2 regions of the Peribacillus sp. N1 genome follow, and region 2 is predicted to be linked to the other one. Evidence: riboswitches for the same ligand, from Rfam matches in the RefSeq annotation. Region 2 holds a riboswitch; the other holds the start of a gene.
What was found. A riboswitch is a leader RNA that binds a small molecule or an ion and turns the genes downstream of it on or off. The one in region 2 is predicted to bind S-adenosylmethionine.
Positions count from the first base shown of each region.

Region 1: linked by a shared signal. The riboswitch ahead of ACYP5M_RS16360 (sugar ABC transporter substrate-binding protein) and the one ahead of ACYP5M_RS13010 (5-methyltetrahydropteroyltriglutamate--homocysteine S-methyltransferase) in region 2 are both predicted to bind S-adenosylmethionine.

Region 1 is NZ_BAAHZO010000004.1:99,365-108,443, forward strand. It holds gene ACYP5M_RS16355 (GTP-binding protein) at 1-2,082, shown strand, start outside; SAM riboswitch class I at 2,178-2,283, shown strand; gene ACYP5M_RS16360 (sugar ABC transporter substrate-binding protein) at 2,399-3,511, shown strand; gene ACYP5M_RS16365 (sugar ABC transporter ATP-binding protein) at 3,568-5,070, shown strand; gene ACYP5M_RS16370 (ABC transporter permease) at 5,072-6,076, shown strand; gene ACYP5M_RS16375 (winged helix-turn-helix transcriptional regulator) at 6,350-6,709, shown strand; gene ACYP5M_RS16380 (NAD(P)H-dependent oxidoreductase) at 6,781-7,311, opposite strand; partial or broken gene ACYP5M_RS16385 (PadR family transcriptional regulator) at 7,440-7,678, shown strand; partial or broken gene ACYP5M_RS16390 (ABC transporter permease) at 7,665-8,014, shown strand; gene ACYP5M_RS16395 (nitroreductase family protein) at 8,081-8,704, opposite strand; gene ACYP5M_RS16400 (winged helix-turn-helix transcriptional regulator) at 8,830-9,079, shown strand, end outside.
Region 2 is NZ_BAAHZO010000003.1:26,050-35,128, reverse strand. It holds gene ACYP5M_RS13035 (amino acid permease) at 1-547, shown strand, start outside; gene ACYP5M_RS13030 (CaiB/BaiF CoA transferase family protein) at 787-1,887, shown strand; gene ACYP5M_RS13025 (hypothetical protein) at 2,226-2,750, shown strand; gene ACYP5M_RS13020 (aldehyde dehydrogenase family protein) at 2,870-4,330, opposite strand; gene ACYP5M_RS13015 (LysR family transcriptional regulator) at 4,446-5,324, shown strand; gene ACYP5M_RS13010 (5-methyltetrahydropteroyltriglutamate--homocysteine S-methyltransferase) at 5,378-6,481, opposite strand; SAM riboswitch class I at 6,565-6,666, opposite strand; gene ACYP5M_RS13005 (formylglycine-generating enzyme family protein) at 7,084-8,028, shown strand; gene ACYP5M_RS13000 (ABC transporter substrate-binding protein) at 8,049-9,053, shown strand.

The DNA.
Region 1 (9,079 bases), on a different contig from region 2:
CTTTGGAAAAACTATAAATATACCGATTCTTATTTCGAATGGCTGAGAGTGATTAATAACTTGATAGATACCATCGAATTGAACCATGCGGATGTATGGGATGAGCTTTCCGTCTATTACAGGGATGCATATGCAGGTCTGTTAGAAGGAACGCACCTAATCAAGGAATTAAGTCCTGTCGTGCCAAGGTTGCTTGAAAACTGGCTCAAAATCGCAGACGGGGAGCTCTCGCTGTTTGCGGCGGCATCCGCGTTGTCCTGGAATGAAATCTTCCCGGATACGATCAATGCGTTGGTCATTCAGGACGCAGAGAGCCTGCTTTCGAAATCGCCTAAATTGGGTGGCGGACTGGAAGCGGGAGAGAAACTGTTCAATTCCATTATCCAGTGGGCTGAAGATAATGATTTAAAGGTTGGCAATAAGCTTAAATGGATGGTAGACGGGCTTAAGGATACCCGGAATTTCAATCTTCTTCTTGCTGGAAGCACAGGAAATGGCAAGACATCCTTTATTCAGTCAATCGTTGGTGAGAGCATTGCCGCTGAAGATCATTCGTCACTAGTCAGTGTCAAAGATGGGGATGATTTGGAAATCCTTGAAATTACCGATACAGATAGCAAAGTTGTCGAGGAGCTAACTGATTTGGATGAAACACGCCGCCAGCGCGGGACTATTGTCGATGTGACCATCATCAGTGACTACCTAAGGAATAATCATCTCCGATTATTGGATACTCCTGGGTTCAATGGGGAAAAAAGCGTGGAATCCGATTTCCAGGGCTATTTACATGGCAGTGATGGATTGATGTTCGTTCTTGACGCCCGGGCGCCTTTCACCGGCAGCGAACGGGATCTGTTATTGGAAATTCAAATGATGGCTCCGAAACTGCCGATTCATTTCTTATTAAATAAAATGGATACGATATACAGTGATCAGGTCGCAGTCCGGATGGAAGACGAAACATGGGATAAAGTGAATGCCTATTTCCCGAATGCGAAAGTATTCGCTTTCTCTAAACATTATGACAGCCGGCAGCAATTGAAGGACCTTTCAGCCTTCCTTCAATCGAATTATCAAGATGATAATTGGAAGGAAAGAAGATCTGAAAAAATCCTGGCATTCATTCGTAAAACTTTATCTTATCTGTTAGAAAAACGGGCAGCCAATGAGCGGAAATGCGAGCATTCCATCTCTTGGAATGAACAGATGGAAGTCAAGCTGAATGGGGCTGTCAACCAATTGGCTGATTTGGAAAAAGAGAAAAGTGAAAATATCATAAGGTCGTATCGTTCGCTTAAGGACGAAGTGAAAAATCAGCTTTATTCAAAAATTCCTGAATTACTGAGGGATTGCTCTAAATCGTTAACGGAAAGCAGTGATTTCAGTCAGGTCCATGTACAGTTAAATCAGGAAATGAATGAGCGGATTCAAAACTTCATTTCTGACAAGATCATGCCTCAATATTACCGTTCTCTTCAAGACTGGATTGCCAGTTCCCAAATGGAGTTCTCACAAAGCCAGCAGTTTATGGATGAGATGAGTGCCGGTTTCAATGAATTATACAAAGAAGAACGGATTACGCTTGCAGGCGACTTCAGAGTATTGGATGACTGGCGCCGTGATGCCGACCGGATGACAAGCAGTATCCGCATCGAAAACGTCAATATCCTTTTGCGCAGGACTCCATCTCAATTACTGCTTAAAGGGGCAGGGAAGCTGTTTGGGGCGATACCGCAAAATAAAGCCAATATGTACAATCGTTATAAGAAATACCTGGAAAGTGAAGATTACCTGGATGTTGCGGAAATGATCACGGAGCGTTTCCTTACCCAATTTGGATTGTTTGAAAAATCTTTGGATCGTGACATCTCCCTTTTCTATCGCGGTTCATTTGCATTACTTCAAAAAACGATAGAGCAAACGCAGACTGAAATAAAAGACTACCAGGCTGCATTGGAGCATATGAAACAAAATCCGGAAGTTTACCGTGACCCTATCACTTTGTTCGAAGTGAAATTAAGGCAGTTGGAGCGGCTTGAAAAGATTGAGAAAAAGCGTCTAGCCCAGCTTCAAAGAAAATAAAAAATAACGGGGAACATTTCAAATATTCAAAAATCTATTGACTTTACGACTATATCCCTATAAAGTGATAATTACGAAAACGTAACACGATATATCTCTTATCAAGAGTGGCGGAGGGACTGGCCCTAAGATGCCCAGCAACCGTTCCATTAGGAATTGGTGCTAAATCCTGCAAAACAGAAATGTTTTGACAGATAAGAGAGGGACAAGTCTGCAAAACAGCCGATTAAACCTCTCTATATTAGAGAGGTTTTTATTTTGGGATTTACACCAACTTAACTGATAAGACTAATAAGAAAAAATGGAGGGAAACAAGATGAAAAGGTCTATTAAAGGTATATTCATTTCAGCCATCGCTTCGGCTTTGCTTTTAACGGGGTGCTCTACAGGTCAGAGTTCCACAGAGTCGAAGAAAGAAGAAAAAGTATCATTTGAAAATGTTCCGGAAAGATTCGCTGATGGAGATGGAGCCAGAATCAAAGTGATCCGTAAAATTGGCGGTGATGATCATACGGCCCAATACCTGGCGGGGGCGAAGGAAGAAGGAGAAGCACTGGGGTTTCAAGTGGATACGTACACAGCCAATGGTGATACGGCTAAATTCCATGATGCGATAGCGCAGGCTTTGGAGGAAGATTATGACGGCTATATCATTTCACATGGTGACGATGCAGCAACTGTGAATGACGTTCAAAAGTTGGTTGATGCAGGTAAAAGCGTTGTCACATTCGATTCAATAAGCGATCTATCTAAAATAGAAGGCGTGACATTAACTTCACAAGATGATGAAGCGTTGGCAACACTGGCTTTTGATAAGCTGATAAAAGAACAGAAAGGTAAAGCGGCAATTGCATACCTTTGGGTGGACGGTTTTCCTCCAATGGTAAGAAGAAATGCAGTCTATCAGGAAAAATTAAAAGAAAATCCTGGGATCAAAGAAGTCGAAAGATTCGGAGTGGCATCTGCAGATACATCGGTTCAGACACAAAATGCTGTAGCCGCAATGCTGAATAAATACCCTAAAGGTAAATTGGATGCCATTTTCGCAACATGGGATGCCTTTGCTATCGGTGCAGCCCGGGCGATTAAAGAGGCGGGCCGCGATGAAGTGAAGATATATGGAATAGATGTCTCGAATGCAGATCTCCAGGAAATCCAATCGGCTGATAGCTCATGGTCCTACACGGCAGCAGTAGATCCCAAGTTGATCGGTGCAGTGAATATGAGGATATTGGCTAAAAAATTAGCGGGCGAAGAAACGCCGCAAACCTATGACTTGGAGGCTTCACTTATTTCACAAAAGCAAATCCAAGCGTCTAAAGAAGCAGTGAACATGGCAAATCTGTCTGGTATTGTCGATGGCTGGGGTGTATCGACGGAGTTTGAAGAAGATTGGATGAAAGTTTTGAAAGATCATTATAAAAATTAAAAAGAGACACTCTCTTTCAAGTAGAAGGGAGTGTCTGTTCATAAGGGGGAATGGACATGGGCACGCAACTAGAAATGAAGAAGATTTCGATTGAATTTCCGGGGGTGAAGGCGCTGAGTGATGTTGATTTTTCCGTAAAATCGGGGAAAGCCCACGCATTGGTCGGTGCAAACGGAGCAGGGAAATCGACGTTAATGAAAGTTTTATCGGGAGCCCATGTTCATTATTCAGGTGACATTTATATTGATGGGGTGAAGAGGGATATCCGCTCGCCAAAAGCGGCTCAAGAACAAGGCATTCAAATTGTTTATCAGGAAGTGGATACCGCCCTCATCCCTTATTTAACGGTTGGGGAAAATGTAATGTTGAATGATATGGTCCAAAACATGGGAAAAAAACAGATGGTCCAATGGAAAGAGCTGCATAACCAAGCGGCTTCTATTCTTGAAGATATGAAAATTCGTGTCCCTTCGAAAAAGCTGGTAAGAGACCTTACCTTGGCTGAAAAACAGATGGTCCTGATAGCAAGAGCCGTTTCGACAGAATGCAAATTCCTGATTCTCGACGAGCCAACTGCTCCGTTAAGTCATACGGAGACGACAGAACTTTTTCGAATTGTAAATGAATTAAAGCAAAAAGGCGTGGGAATCATTTTCATTTCACATCGTCTGCCCGAAATTTTTGAAATCTGTGAGGAAATTACAATCATGAGGAATGGGGAGCGTGTCACAAGTCGAAAGAAGGAAGATATAACCCGTACCGAAGTCGTAGAGAACATGCTTGGAAAAACCATGGATGAACAGTTTCCTGAAGTGAATGCTTCGATTGGCGACGTTATTCTGGAAGTGAACGGATTGTCAGATGCAGAGAAAGTTAAAAATGTCAGTTTGAATATTAAAGCAGGCGAGATAATCGGCTTGGCAGGGTTGGTCGGGGCTGGGAAAACGGAGCTGTGTAAAACCCTTTTCGGCCATACGTCCATCACAGCGGGGGAAGTCATCCTGAATGGTCGAAAGCTTTCCTTGAAATCACCGCACGAAGCAGTAAAAAGCGGTCTGGCACTTGTACCTGAGGAACGCAGGAAAGAAGGGGTCCTTGTTCAGGAATCAGTCTCGGCGAACTTGACGGCAGCCAGTCTTGGCAAATTCTCAAAGACATTCAGCTTCGTGAATCGCAAGGCGGAAAAGGAAAGAGCGAAGGAAATGATCGCAAGCCTCGGCATTAAAACTCCTTCAGGGGAAGTGAATGTCGAAAACCTTTCAGGTGGCAATCAGCAAAAAGTTGCCATCGGGAAATGGCTTATGGCCGATGCGGATGTATACATATTCGATGAACCAACGAAAGGGGTCGATGTTGGAGCCAAGAAGGATATATTCGAATTGATTGCAGAGCTTGCAAGGAATGGGAAGGCGATCATTTATGCATCATCCGAGCTTTCCGAAATCATTGGCATTACCAACCGGACATATGTGTTATATGACGGGAGCACTGTCATCGAATTAGAAACAAGTAAAACGAATGAAGAAGAAGTACTATTCTATTCAACAGGAGGAAAATAGAATGAGCATACCCAATCCTGTTACACAGACAGCGAAAGTGAAGAAAAAGGTGGAACTATTCGACTTTTTCTATAAATACGGCACAATATTGACGATTATCATTCTGATTGGAATTTTTGCCGTGTCCAATCCATCTTTCATTCAAACTACGAATCTGGTCAACATCCTGCGTTCCATTTCAATCGTGACCATCATTGCGATCGGCATTACGATATCCCTGACCGTGGATGGCTTCGACCTTTCCGTCGGCTCCGTCGCATCATTGGCCAATGCCATCGTCATCTCGATGTTTGTCTGGTTTTCACAGGATACATTAATTGCCATATTAGCTGCGATCGGTGCCTCACTTGTCGTAGGCGCCTTGAATTCATTCATGATCGTTAAATTGAGAATTCCCGACATGCTGATGACTTTGGCTACCATGTTCATTATCCAGGGAATTGCCCTTACCTATACAAAAGGGGCCACGGTTTCGCAAAATATGGTCATGCCAGACGGGACGTTCGCAACAGGACTGATCAGCCCGTTTTTCGCCAAAATTGGCCAGGTACCGTGGATAATCCTGATCATGGCCGTCATTGTGATAGCGACCCATATCTTTTTGACTTATACGAAGCACGGTCGTTATATGTACATTATTGGGGGAAATAAGGAAGCGGCGAGACTTTCCGGGATATCGGTCAATAAATACAAAATCCTTGCCTACCTGCTTTCAGCTCTATTAGCTGCAATCGGGGGTATTGTCCTAGCTTCAAGGGTTATGACATCGGAAATCAATTCAGGTTCCCCCTATTTAATGGACGCCGTTGCAGCAGCCTTCATTGGTTCCTCCGTTTTAGGAGCGGGAAAACCGAATGCCTTTGGAACCTTTGTCGGTGCAGTCCTGATAGGAATCCTTCAAAATGGTTTGATCATGATGTCCGTTCCGTATTATGCGATGGATATCGTCAAAGGAACAGTGCTGGCACTTGCGCTCGCGGTAACCTATTACAAGCAAAAACATTAAAATGTATTCGTTGCTTTACTCTACAAAAATCCAAAAATATGAAAAAATCCTGTTGTAATGCAACAGGATTTTCCTTTTTAAAAAGGGATGGGTTAAGGGGGTCGTCATCATTTTACTTACGCTAAAATGGCGGCAGGAGCACTTTTTGAACCCTCATTGTTGGAGTATAAAGATTGACCGCAACCTTATTTACCTTTTAATAAGATTGATAATGATCTATTGTAAAGTATGAACATTCATATCATATACTTATCTAAAGGAGAGTGTAGACTTATGCGCGAAACCTGTGTTCCGGCAGGTGTGAAACCGAATGAAACTGGCTTTGGATATACGCTGTCCTTGATAGGCGGCAAATATAAAATGATCATAATGTATTGGCTGTCTGAAAATAAGGTCATGCGTCATAATCAGCTGAAGCGAAGCATCGGTACCATTTCCTTTAAAACGCTAAGCATCATGTTAAAAGAGTTGGAGGCAGACGGCCTTATCATACGCAAGGAATTCCCCCAAATACCTCCAAAAGTAGAATATTCATTATCTGAACGTGGTCTATCTCTCATCCCATTGTTAAATATGATGTGCGAGTGGGGAGAGAAAAACAGTTTGCCAGTTCAGGAGACTAAACAGCCGTAGGTGTAGCTATTTTGATTAAATCAAAAGAAGTATTTCCCTGACAAGGAAATACTTCTTTAATGAACTGCCTATTAAAGGTTATCGACAAAATTCAAATAATCTTGCGAGCTTTTTTCCAATTCGCTCACGGATGGCTCATTTTCAGCACCATAAAACGCAAAGAATGAACGATAATCTGCATTGCAGTAAAGGAAGGTAGTTTCAAAGGGAGATAATAAATGTTCAAGTGTATAGCGATATCTTCCTTCTTCACTATAATCCTCTTTGTTAATTCCAGCAGATACAGCTAAAGCAGCTTTGCGATTCTTTAATTTATCCCCTCCATTTGAACCATAAGCCCAACCATAAGTAAAAACATCGTCAAGCCATCTTTTTAGGAGAGGCGGACAATTAAACCAATAAAAAGGGAACTGTAAAACAAGATTACTATGCGATTCGATTAATTGCTGTTCTTTTTCCGCATTAATGTTTCCGTCAGGGTAAACCTTATACAATTCGTGTACTGTATACTTTTCCGGATATTTCCTTAGCGCTTCTACCCATCGCTTATTTATGAGGGATGTTTCTAGACTGGGGTGTGCTACGATAACAAGAGTTTTCAAAGATATCTCCTCCTTAATTATTATTTATTTTAAGTATAAAGTGCACTCTGCAAGCACGTAAGTATGCACTTTTAGTATAGGTACTTACCTAAAGGAGAGTGTTAAATCAGGTATAACTAAAAAAAACGATCTGTAAATTCCAATATGAGGAAGATATTAATAAGGGAATCTTAAAAGGTCAGATAGACACGCTCATCTTGTCACTTTTACATAAGAGGGATATGTACGGCTTTGAATTAGCCAAAATTGTTCGTGAAGAAAATATTACAGACTTACATCAGTGGGTGAAGAAGGCTTTAAACAAAAGCGCCTGGAATGGGAATTTGTAAGAGATGTGATTGATTCCTTTTTAGATTGGGGGAAATAAGGAAGCGGCTAGACTTTCCGGGATATCAGTTAATACCTATCTGATTTCAGCTCTATTTGCTGCAATCGGGGGAATTGTCCTTGCTTTAAGGGGCATGAAATCGGAAATCAATTCAGGATCCCGCTATTGATGCCGTCGCAGCAGCCTTCATTGGTTCCTCCGTTTTAGGAGCGGGAAAACCGAATGCCTTTGAAACCTTCATCGGTGCAGTCCTGATCGGAATCCTTCAAAATGGGCTGATCATGGATGTCCGTTCCGTATTATGCGATGGATATCGTCAAAGGAACAGTTCTTGCCCTTGCGCTCGCGGTAACCTATTACAAGCTAAAACACTAAATTTTTACGAAAGATTAAGAAGAAAGAGGAAGAGGGTTCTTTTTAACCCTCTTTCCAATACACTCACTATATTTTGTTTTTATAAATGACTTTGTTCACATCGTGCCTTACTGTTTTGTGACCTTCTTTAATTCCTTTCCCCATGGCGATAAGCATAACATCTAAATACCTATCAGAAATTTTTAAGGCTGACTTTAATTGTTTGGAATCATACCCGGACATTGTAATGGTTTCAAGACCTGCCTCGTTCGCCAATAAAACTAACGACATTGACGCCAGGCTTGCGTCTCTTATTAATTCAACCTTTAAATCTTCTTTTGATTTATTTAGATAATAATTGATTGCCGCGTTTGTTAGATAATCTCTTACTGATGCGTCAAAATAACCTTTTTGAAACTCATCCTCATGTATCATTATGATATTTTCTTTTTCAAATGCTTGATAATCACCTAGTATAACAATCAGTACTGAGGCCTCAATTACCTGTTGCTGATTAAAAGCAATGGGCAGTAACAAATTCTTTAAATATGGTTCATCTATAACCAGGTATCGTGTTGCTTGAATATTGTTTCCGTTAGGCGATTTACTAGCTCCTTCAATAAATGTCGCCAACGTTTCGGGACTAATTTTATAATCGGGATCGTACTGCCTTACGGAACGTCTTTTTTCTATGATCTCCCTTACACTCATCGTGTTCACTCCCAATGTTATATTTGCTTCATAATCAGAGTATAATGGACACATGATGTAGAAGAAAATAACGCACAATAAAGTGGCATAGCCACCTTTATGTGCCTATTCAGGAGGAATGAGGAATGAAGAGTTTAAATACTGGAATAAATATTTTCATGAATACTGTAGGAGGAAAGTGGAAATGCTTAATCCTCTTTTTTCTGAGTCAAAAACCAATGAGGACAAAAGAGTTTTATATTCTAATACCGGCCATTACCCAGAAAGTTTTGACCGACCAATTAAAGCAGTTGGAAAGAGATGGGCTTGTCCGAAGAGAAGTATATAAAGTAGTACCACCAAAAGTAGAATACAGTTTAACTGAGTTGGGTCAAT
Region 2 (9,079 bases):
ATCAGCAGGTAACTCCAGTCTATATGCATCAACGCGTATGTTATATTCAATGGCAAAAGATGGGCAAGCACCGCGTATTTTTGCAAAACTTAATAAACGCGGAGTACCGGTTGCAGGAATGATTTTGACATGTTCCATCGGCATGTTAGCCTTTTTAGCCTCCGTATTCGGTGATGGTAAAGTGTATATTTGGTTAATGAATGCCATTGGAATTACAGGATTCATCTTTTGGCTGGGCATTTCCATCAGCCATTACCGTTTCCGAAAAGCATTCATCGCTCAAGGCCATTCATTGGAGAAGCTGCCATATAAGGCATTATGGTTCCCGATAGGTCCGATCTTTGCCATATTAATTGGCATGATCGTCATCCTGTCCCAAAATATCCAAGCCTTTTTCTCAGACCAGATCGATTGGGGCAGTGTTATAGCTGCATATCTGGGAATCCCGCTTTTCCTTGGTCTATGGTTTGGCTATAAACTAACAAGAAAAACTAAATTCGTTAAACTTGATGAAGTCGAATTTGACTTTGACAAAAAATATGAATGAACAACCTTAAAGTGAAATCAGCCGGACAATGCAGTATTGAATTGTCCGGCTTTTACTTGTTAGGCTCATTATCAAAAAGCTAGGAAGCCGATTCCTAGCTTTTTATTTTTGTTAAATGGAAATTTATACATATCCGATGAGAGGTGTTATATGATAATCGTAATCTCTGCTAAATTGAATTTACAGAACGACGCGGAAAACTTTTAATATTTTCAATGGAAAGGGAAGGTGCACGGCTGATGACCTTATTGACTCATTTAAAAGTATTGGACTTTTCAACGTTACTGCCAGGCCCATTTGCCACTTTGATGCTAGCGGATTTAGGAGCGGATGTTTTGAAGGTAGAGAGGCCGGGAGCAAAGGATTCATGGGGTGTGAACCAATATCTTAACAGATCGAAGAAGTCGATCACACTGGATTTAAAACAATCTGAGTCAATCGAATCCGTAAAAAACCTAGTGAAGGAATACGATATCGTCATTGAACAATTCCGTCCAGGTGTAATGGAACGTCTGGGACTGGGGTATGAGGCATTAAAATCGATCAATCCAAAGCTGATTTACTGTTCCATCACGGGCTTCGGCCAGACTGGTCCCTATAAAGACCGACCGGGACATGATATCAATTATATTTCGATTGCAGGCTTATCAGGCTATTCCGGTACGAAAAAGGGCGGACCGGCAAAAAACGGAACCCAAATAGCAGATCTTGCCGGAGGCTCATTGCATGCTGTTATCGGTATATTATCTGCAGTCATTCACAGGGAAAGAACGGGATTCGGCCAAGCCATCGACATCAGCATGACCGATTGCAGCTTTGCCTTGAATGCCATATCCGCACCTTTGAATTTACAAGGGGGCCTCGAGCTTGAACCAGAAAAACTGATGTTGAACGGAGGGTCATTTTATGACTTTTACGAAACGAAAGATGGACGTCATTTTTCGGTAGGAAGCCTTGAGCCCCCTTTTCGAAAAGCATTATGTGAAGCGATCGGTGCACCCGAATTATATGAACTGAGCATGAATAGCGATGAAGAAAGCGGAATCAGGTTTAAAACGGCCATCCGACTTGCTTTCCTTGAAAGAGATTTTCAAGAATGGCAGGGAATATTCGCTGATTTCGAGGCCTGCGCAGAACCAGTGCTGACCTTCACCGAAGCGGCCGAACACCCCCAATTGAAGGAGAGGGGAATGATCGTCGAGGTACCTGACGGAAAAGGAAATGTCCAGAAGCAAATCGCCTGTCCAATCAAAACATCGGTTTTCACCCCTGAATATAAACATGCTGGCTTGAGGCCAGGACAAAACAACGCAGAAATTCTTCGCACCCCCAATCGTTAAATAAAGATGTAAAGGCTATCACTTTTCCGAGTTTTTTGGAAGGTGATAGCCTGTTTTTTTTGAATGCCGGAAAAGGCATGAGGAAGGTCGAATTAATCGGTGGAAGGCCGAATAAAGCAGGAGATAGGTCGGATTAATTGATGAAAGGTCGAATAAAGCAGGAGATAGGTCGAATTAATCGGTGGAAGGCCGGATTAAGCAGAAGAGGACAAATTATCCTCCTATCAGTTGTGGAAAGCAACATATTAACACTGTGAAAATTTACTAGTTATAACTAGTGTGGGCAGGGTATCAGAGTAGCATCCTGATAATGCTCTGGTAAGGAGGGTTGATTAAACATGTTTGGTCTCTCTGATATCATTAAATTTCTATTTTCCTTTTTTTTGATCATGCCGATCGTTACGCTGATACATTTGAGCGGGCATATTTTCTTTGTTACGATCTTTGGGGGATCAGAAAAGAAAATCTTGATCGGTTGTGGTAATAAACTTTTTGCCTTTCGGAACATAGAGGTGAGGAAATATTATTTTTGGAATGGGACTTGCGAGTTCAAGGGATTGAAACATGATAATCGATTGACGAATACGCTTATATATTTAGGCGGATCTATTTTTAATTTGGTCAGCATGCTGATCATATATAGCTTAGTGTATCAGAATATCCTGGACAGCTCGGTAATCTGGTATCAATTTATCTATTTTTCTTTCTATATTATGTTTTTCTCCTTGTTTCCGATGTATTTCGCGGACGGATCGCCTAGTGACGGGAAGGCTGCGGAATTGGCCTTGAGGAACAAGCTGGAAGATAGGGTGACGGATGATATATTTGTGAAAAAAATGGATGATGATGATAGCTGCAAGTAAAAAGGGGACGTGCTGGTGGCCGTTCTTTTTTTTGTGACCTTTCCTTAGTACGTAATTACTGAAAAAAGGCATCTGTATACATCCTAAAAGGTTGTATCAGATGCCTGATGATTTAATGGTTAAAATGGATATTCACGATATTGCGTTTGAAGGGAAATCCATTTCGTAACAGTGAATTCTTCGACAATCCATGGGCTTCCGAATCTGCCTAAACCACTCATTTTGTTCCCGCCGAATGGTATGTTCGTTCCATCATTAACGGTTTGATCATTGATGTGTGTCATTCCGCTGTCGATTTGCAACCCCAAGCGTTCGCCCTTATCCAGATCAGAAGTGAAGATAGCCGAGCTTAAACCATAAATGGTGTCATTGGCGATATCAATGGCTTCTTCATCTGTTTCTGTTTGAATGATGGACACGACAGGGGAAAACATTTCTGTTTGTGCAATTTTATCCGAGTTCTGTACATCCCGGAAAATAGTTGGTGTCAGTACATTGCCAATGCGTTCTCCCTCAAGTGCTACATTGACCCCAGCAGCTTTAGTTTCCTCGATGATTTGTTGTACCTTTTCTAATTGACGCTCGTTCACAAGTGGTCCAATGATTGTTTTAGGATCTAATTGGTCACCAAATGGAAGAGCTTTTGCACGTTCAACGAATTTTGCAGTAAATTCTTCGTAAAGGTCTTTATGCACGATTATGCGGTTAATGCACATACAAATCTGTCCTTGGTGAATGTACTTCCCAAAAATTGCAGCATCAACGGCACGGTCCACATCTGCATCAGATAATACAATGAAAGGATTATTACCGCCGAGCTCCAGCGCAACTCGTTTTAGGTTTTTCCCTGCAATGGCCCCGATGTGCTGTCCTACAGGAGTAGAACCTGTGAAGCTGATTAATTTGGGGATCGGGTTTGTCAGCATGCCATCACCGATTTCTTCCAGGTCAGTTAGGATCATATTAAAGACGCCTTTTGGAAGACCGGCATATTCAAATGCTGCAGCAATGATGATTCCTCCAGCAAATCCAACTTGAACGTCCGGTTTGTGAACGACTGCATTTCCTAATGCAATGGCTGGTGCGATGGTTCTCATTGACAAGTTCATCGGAAAGTTAAACGGAGATATTGAAGAAATAACTCCTAGTGGCAGTCGATGTATATGATTGACTTTATGATCTATAGCTGACGGAACCTCATGCATTTGATATATTTCATCCACCATGTTAGTAGATTCTTCGACTATTTCCATAGTAAGCTGAAATTCAACATTTGCTTTAATAAGCGATCCACCCGTTTCACGGGAAATCATTTCAACGATTTCATTCCGGTTTTCCTGTAGGAATTCACCAACTTTAAGCAGGACCTGACGACGTTTTTCAGCTGATGTTTTTGCCCAACCTTTTTGAGCATTTTTTGCTATTTCAAATGATTCTTCGAGCTGTTTTGATGTAGCCAAGCTCACATTTGAAATCACGGCATTATTGTATGGGTTTAAAATATTATATCTGCGTTGACTTGAGCCTTCCATCCATTCCCCATTGATGAAGCTTTTGTTTAGATCCTTGAATTTCTCCATTTTGAACACCCCTTTATATTGTAAACAAATATATTTTACTGCTGTTTGTATCATATTTAAAATATCTATATAATTAAGTTTATATACGCTTTACATATATATTAGAGGTGCCAAAATGGATATTAGACAATTACGATATTTTCTTATTCTTGCAGAAGAAGGCCAGGTTTCCCGTGCAGCAAAAAAATTGAATATGTCACAGCCGCCATTAAGCCAGCAGCTCCGCCTTATGGAAGAAGAATTAGGGACTACTTTACTTGAGCGAAAAAGGAATGGTAAAAGTATGGAATTGACCGAAGCTGGGAGGGTACTTTACGAGAAGGCTAAGAATATGCTGCAATATTTCGAGGACTCCTTGCTCGAAGTGAAGGAAACGGGTGAGGGAATTAAAGGTACCCTTTCAGTAGGTTCCGTACTTGCCTATATGTCTTATTTACCTGATAAAATTAATGATTTTAAGAAAAAATATCCTTCCGTTTCCTTTAAAATATTCGCAGGAGATCCATATGAAATAAGTAATTATTTGGAGAATCAGGATATTGAACTTGCTATTGTTCATTTACCTGTCGAGATGAAGGGTCTTTCCATTTTGAACATAGGACAAGTGCCGAATGTTTTTGTTGTACCTGAGGATTGGGACAGTTTCACTTCAAAGAGTAGGGTTCATTTAAAGGATATTGAAAATATCCCATTGCTTTTAGTGCATAGGGAAAAAGGACAAGGGATTTACGAAGAAATTATCGAGGAATTTAAAAAGCGGGAAATACAGCCAAATATTTTATGCGAATGCCATGATGTAAATGTTCTGCTCTCTCTGGTTTCAGCTGGAGTTGGGGCGAGTATTGTTCCGAAATCAGCTGTTTCACCTCATATTATAAAAGGAGTGAAAGTGTTGGATATTATCGATTCTTCAATTCAATCGAATATAGCTTTGGTTTTTAGACAAGATCGTTATCTTTCCAAAACGGCAAAACATTTTATTGAGCTGTTTTGAAGAAAAGCTAGGCCTGCCTAATGCCTAGCTTTTACGTTACATTTAAAGATGAATCATTCCCACACTTCTTTTGCTACATCAACGACGAATTTCAGCTTTTCCCATTGCTGTTCTTCGGTTAGCTTGTTGCCGTGATGGGTGGAGGCGAAGCCGCATTGAGGGCTTAAGCATAATTGTTCGAGAGCAACGAAGTGCGAGGCTTCTTTAATGCGTGCCTTAACAGCTTCCTTGTCTTCGATTTCCCCATTTTTTGAAGTGACGACCCCCAGTACAACCTGTGCACCGCCATTTGGAATGTATTCCAATGGTTTGAAATCCCCTGAGCGTTGATCATCATATTCCAAGAAGAATCCATCCACTTTTTCTTTTGCCAATAAAGTTGGAGCGATACGGGCATAGCTTCCTTCAAACGCCCAAGTCGACTGATAGTTTCCGCGACATAGGTGGGTAGTGACGACAAGGTCTTCTGGTTTGCCTTCCAATGCTCCATTAATGACACGAAGTGCAAGATCAATTAACTGTTCCCTCGTATATTTTCCATCTTTGAACTGGAAATCTGGAGCTGAAAGTCTGGCAATATATACATCATCCAATTGAAGATAACGCACACCTGCTTCATAAAAGGCTTTCAAAGCATGCTGATACGCCTTGATGATATCATTTGCATAATCTTCAATATCAGGGTAGATGTCTTCATTATGAATACCTGCAGCAAATAACTGATTCGGACTGGGAATCGTTTGCTTAGCAACGGCACGACCGTTCACGATTTTGTTCAATTCAATGAAATCACTAATGAAGGGATGTTCAGGATTGAATGAAACCTTCCCGGTATTGCGAACGTTATATCTCTCTGTTTCCACACCATCGAATGTGAGACCTTTTTCAGTCACATATCCCTCGATGCCATTTAAATGTTCGAGGAAGTCAAAGTGCCACCATGTTCGTCTGAACTCGCCGTCCGTAACAGCCTCTAATCCAACTTCAATTTGTTTATCGACAATCCGTTTGATTTCTTCGGTTTCAATTTCACGAAGGCGCTCTGCTGAAAGGGTACCCTCCCTAAATTGCTTTCTGGCAATATGTAAACGTTCCGGTCTTAATAAACTTCCGACGTGATCGGCCCTGAATGGTGCTTTCGTTAATGTGATTGACATGTTGCATTCCTTCTTTCCTTTTAAAAATAAAAAACCTCTTCTTAAAAAATAAGAAGAGGTTTTGGCAACAAAGCTATATACTCTTCTTATCTTCAAGTTTTTACACTTCTGGAATTAGCACAGTACATGAATAGTCTGTTGCTGAGGCATCAAAGGGCCAGTCCCTCCACCTCTCTGGATAAGAGTTGTCTATTAAATTAACTATGACTATACAGGTAGTTTTTATAAAGGTCAAGCGCTGGAGGTTGAATATTTAGAATATACCGTTTATTACTCGGTTCCTGGCATGATCATTTTCTGTATTCGGCTTTTTATACCACTTTTTAGATCAGGTTTAGACGTGGTTTTTTAAAATAACGATTAGTAGGGAAGACTGAAAAAAACAAATAAAATAATTAAACCTACTTGATTAATGAGTATTTATGTTTTATTGTTAAATTGCATAAAGAAAAGAGAATAAAATTGGATTATCCAATTGGTCAACCAAAGGATACTGAATTGTTGTTCATTACAACATTTCTGTGTCCTTTTTTGTTCGGAAAAAATTGTGATAATACAGGCATAAGCAGTGCCTAGGAGAAGATTCATTGGAGAGTGGAAACATGAAAACAACAAATATGAAATCATGCTGTACTGTATTAAAAAGACGGAATTTTCTTTCAATTGAAACTGACCTTGATTCGATCCCGACAAACAAAAACGATTTCTATAATATGTCTTTGATACAAGCAGGTGAATTTTTACTAGGATCAAGTGATGAAGATAGTTCAAGAGAAGATGGTGAATATCCACCACGAACAGTAAAGATTGAGTCCTTTTACATGGACCGATACGCCGTAACAAATGAACAATTCTATTGTTTTATAAAGGATACCGGTTATGTAACAGATGCGGAGAAATATGGATGGTCTTTTGTTTTTAACTTGTTTGTCAACAAACGAATGGAACGGGATATGGTGGGGGCAGCCGAAAAAACACCTTGGTGGATAGCTGTTCGAAATGCTTGCTGGAAGCATCCGGAAGGGACGGATTCCTCAATCGTGAATCGCTTTCACCATCCGGTCGTCCATGTGTCATGGAATGATGCCAAAGCGTTTTGTAGATGGGCTGGAAAAAGACTTCCGACAGAAGCGGAATGGGAATATGCTGCTGCCAGTGGAGTGGTAAATCGTAAATATCCTTGGGGGGATGAGTTGCACCAAGGGGGAAAGCATCACTGTAATATTTGGCAAGGCAATTTTCCAAACGAAAATTTGGGAGAAGACGGATTTTTAGGAACGGCTCCTGTTGATACATTTGAACCGAATGATTTTGGCCTTTATAACATGTCGGGGAATGTGTGGGAATGGTGCGAGGATACATTTTCAATTCAACATGGAAGTGAAGTCCTCGATCCCGATCCTTTTGCAAAACTGATAAAAGGCGGATCCTATCTATGCCATCGATCATATTGTAATCGTTATAGGATTTCAGCCCGTACTTATAATATGATTGACAGCTCTACAGGGCATATGGGTTTTAGATGTGTTGCCAACTTAAAAAAATAAGTGCCATAGGGGATATGAACATGAAAAATTTGAGGTCTTTATTGGTTGTTATTTCGATGTTAAACATTTTATTTATCGCTGGATGTTCCTCATCTCCTTCAGAAGATGCTGGTGCACCTAACAGTGACGTTATAAGGATGGCTATTGATACTGCAGCAGGTGGTTCACTTCAATTCAGGGCGGCAGAGATACAGGGATACTTCTCAAATTACGGCGTAGAAGCAAAGCTTACCAATTTTGCCATGGGAATTGACACGGTTAATGCTGTATTAACAGAACAAGCTGATACTGGAATAGCTGCAGATTACGCCTTGTTAAACTCGTTAGGTAAAGGGGATATGGTGATTTTAGGAACACTTACAAGAGGGAAAGAGGATTCCTCCAAGGAAACCCAGCTACTTGTTAAAGGGGATATTGAATCGGCAAGTGATTTAAAAGGGAAAAAGTTAGGAGTTTCAAAAGGAACTGTCTATGAATATGTGTGGGCTAAATACTTAGAAGCTAATAAAATCAATGAAAAAGATATCACATATGTTCCATACAGTACGCCTGACGAAGCGATTATTGGAATGAAAAAAGGCGATATTGATGCTGTTTGGGTTAGTGGTGCACTTACAGATACATTTAAGGAAATTGATGAAGTAAATCAACTTGATAATTTGGTTGGTGCAGGAGTGACGATTGATAGCTACCTTCTTGCAAAAAGATCATTTGTTGAAAAAAATCCAAAATCTCTTGAACATGCATTGAAAGCCTTATCTGAAGGAGTTGACTATGTGGATGGCCATAAAGGGGAAACTGCAAAACTGGCATTCGAACAGCTGAAAATACCAGAAGAAGATGCACTTAAGGATCTAGAAAGAACAAATTATGTTTTAGGATTTACAAAGGAAGATGCCGTTCACCTCGAGGATATGAGAGTATGGCTTGAAGAAAAAGGAATATTACAAGATTCGTATGAATTGAAAGAAAAATTAGCTCTTGAGCCATTAAAAAAAGCATTGCCTGAATCCGTCACTTACTAGAAAAATGCAGCCATATCTGTCGTTGA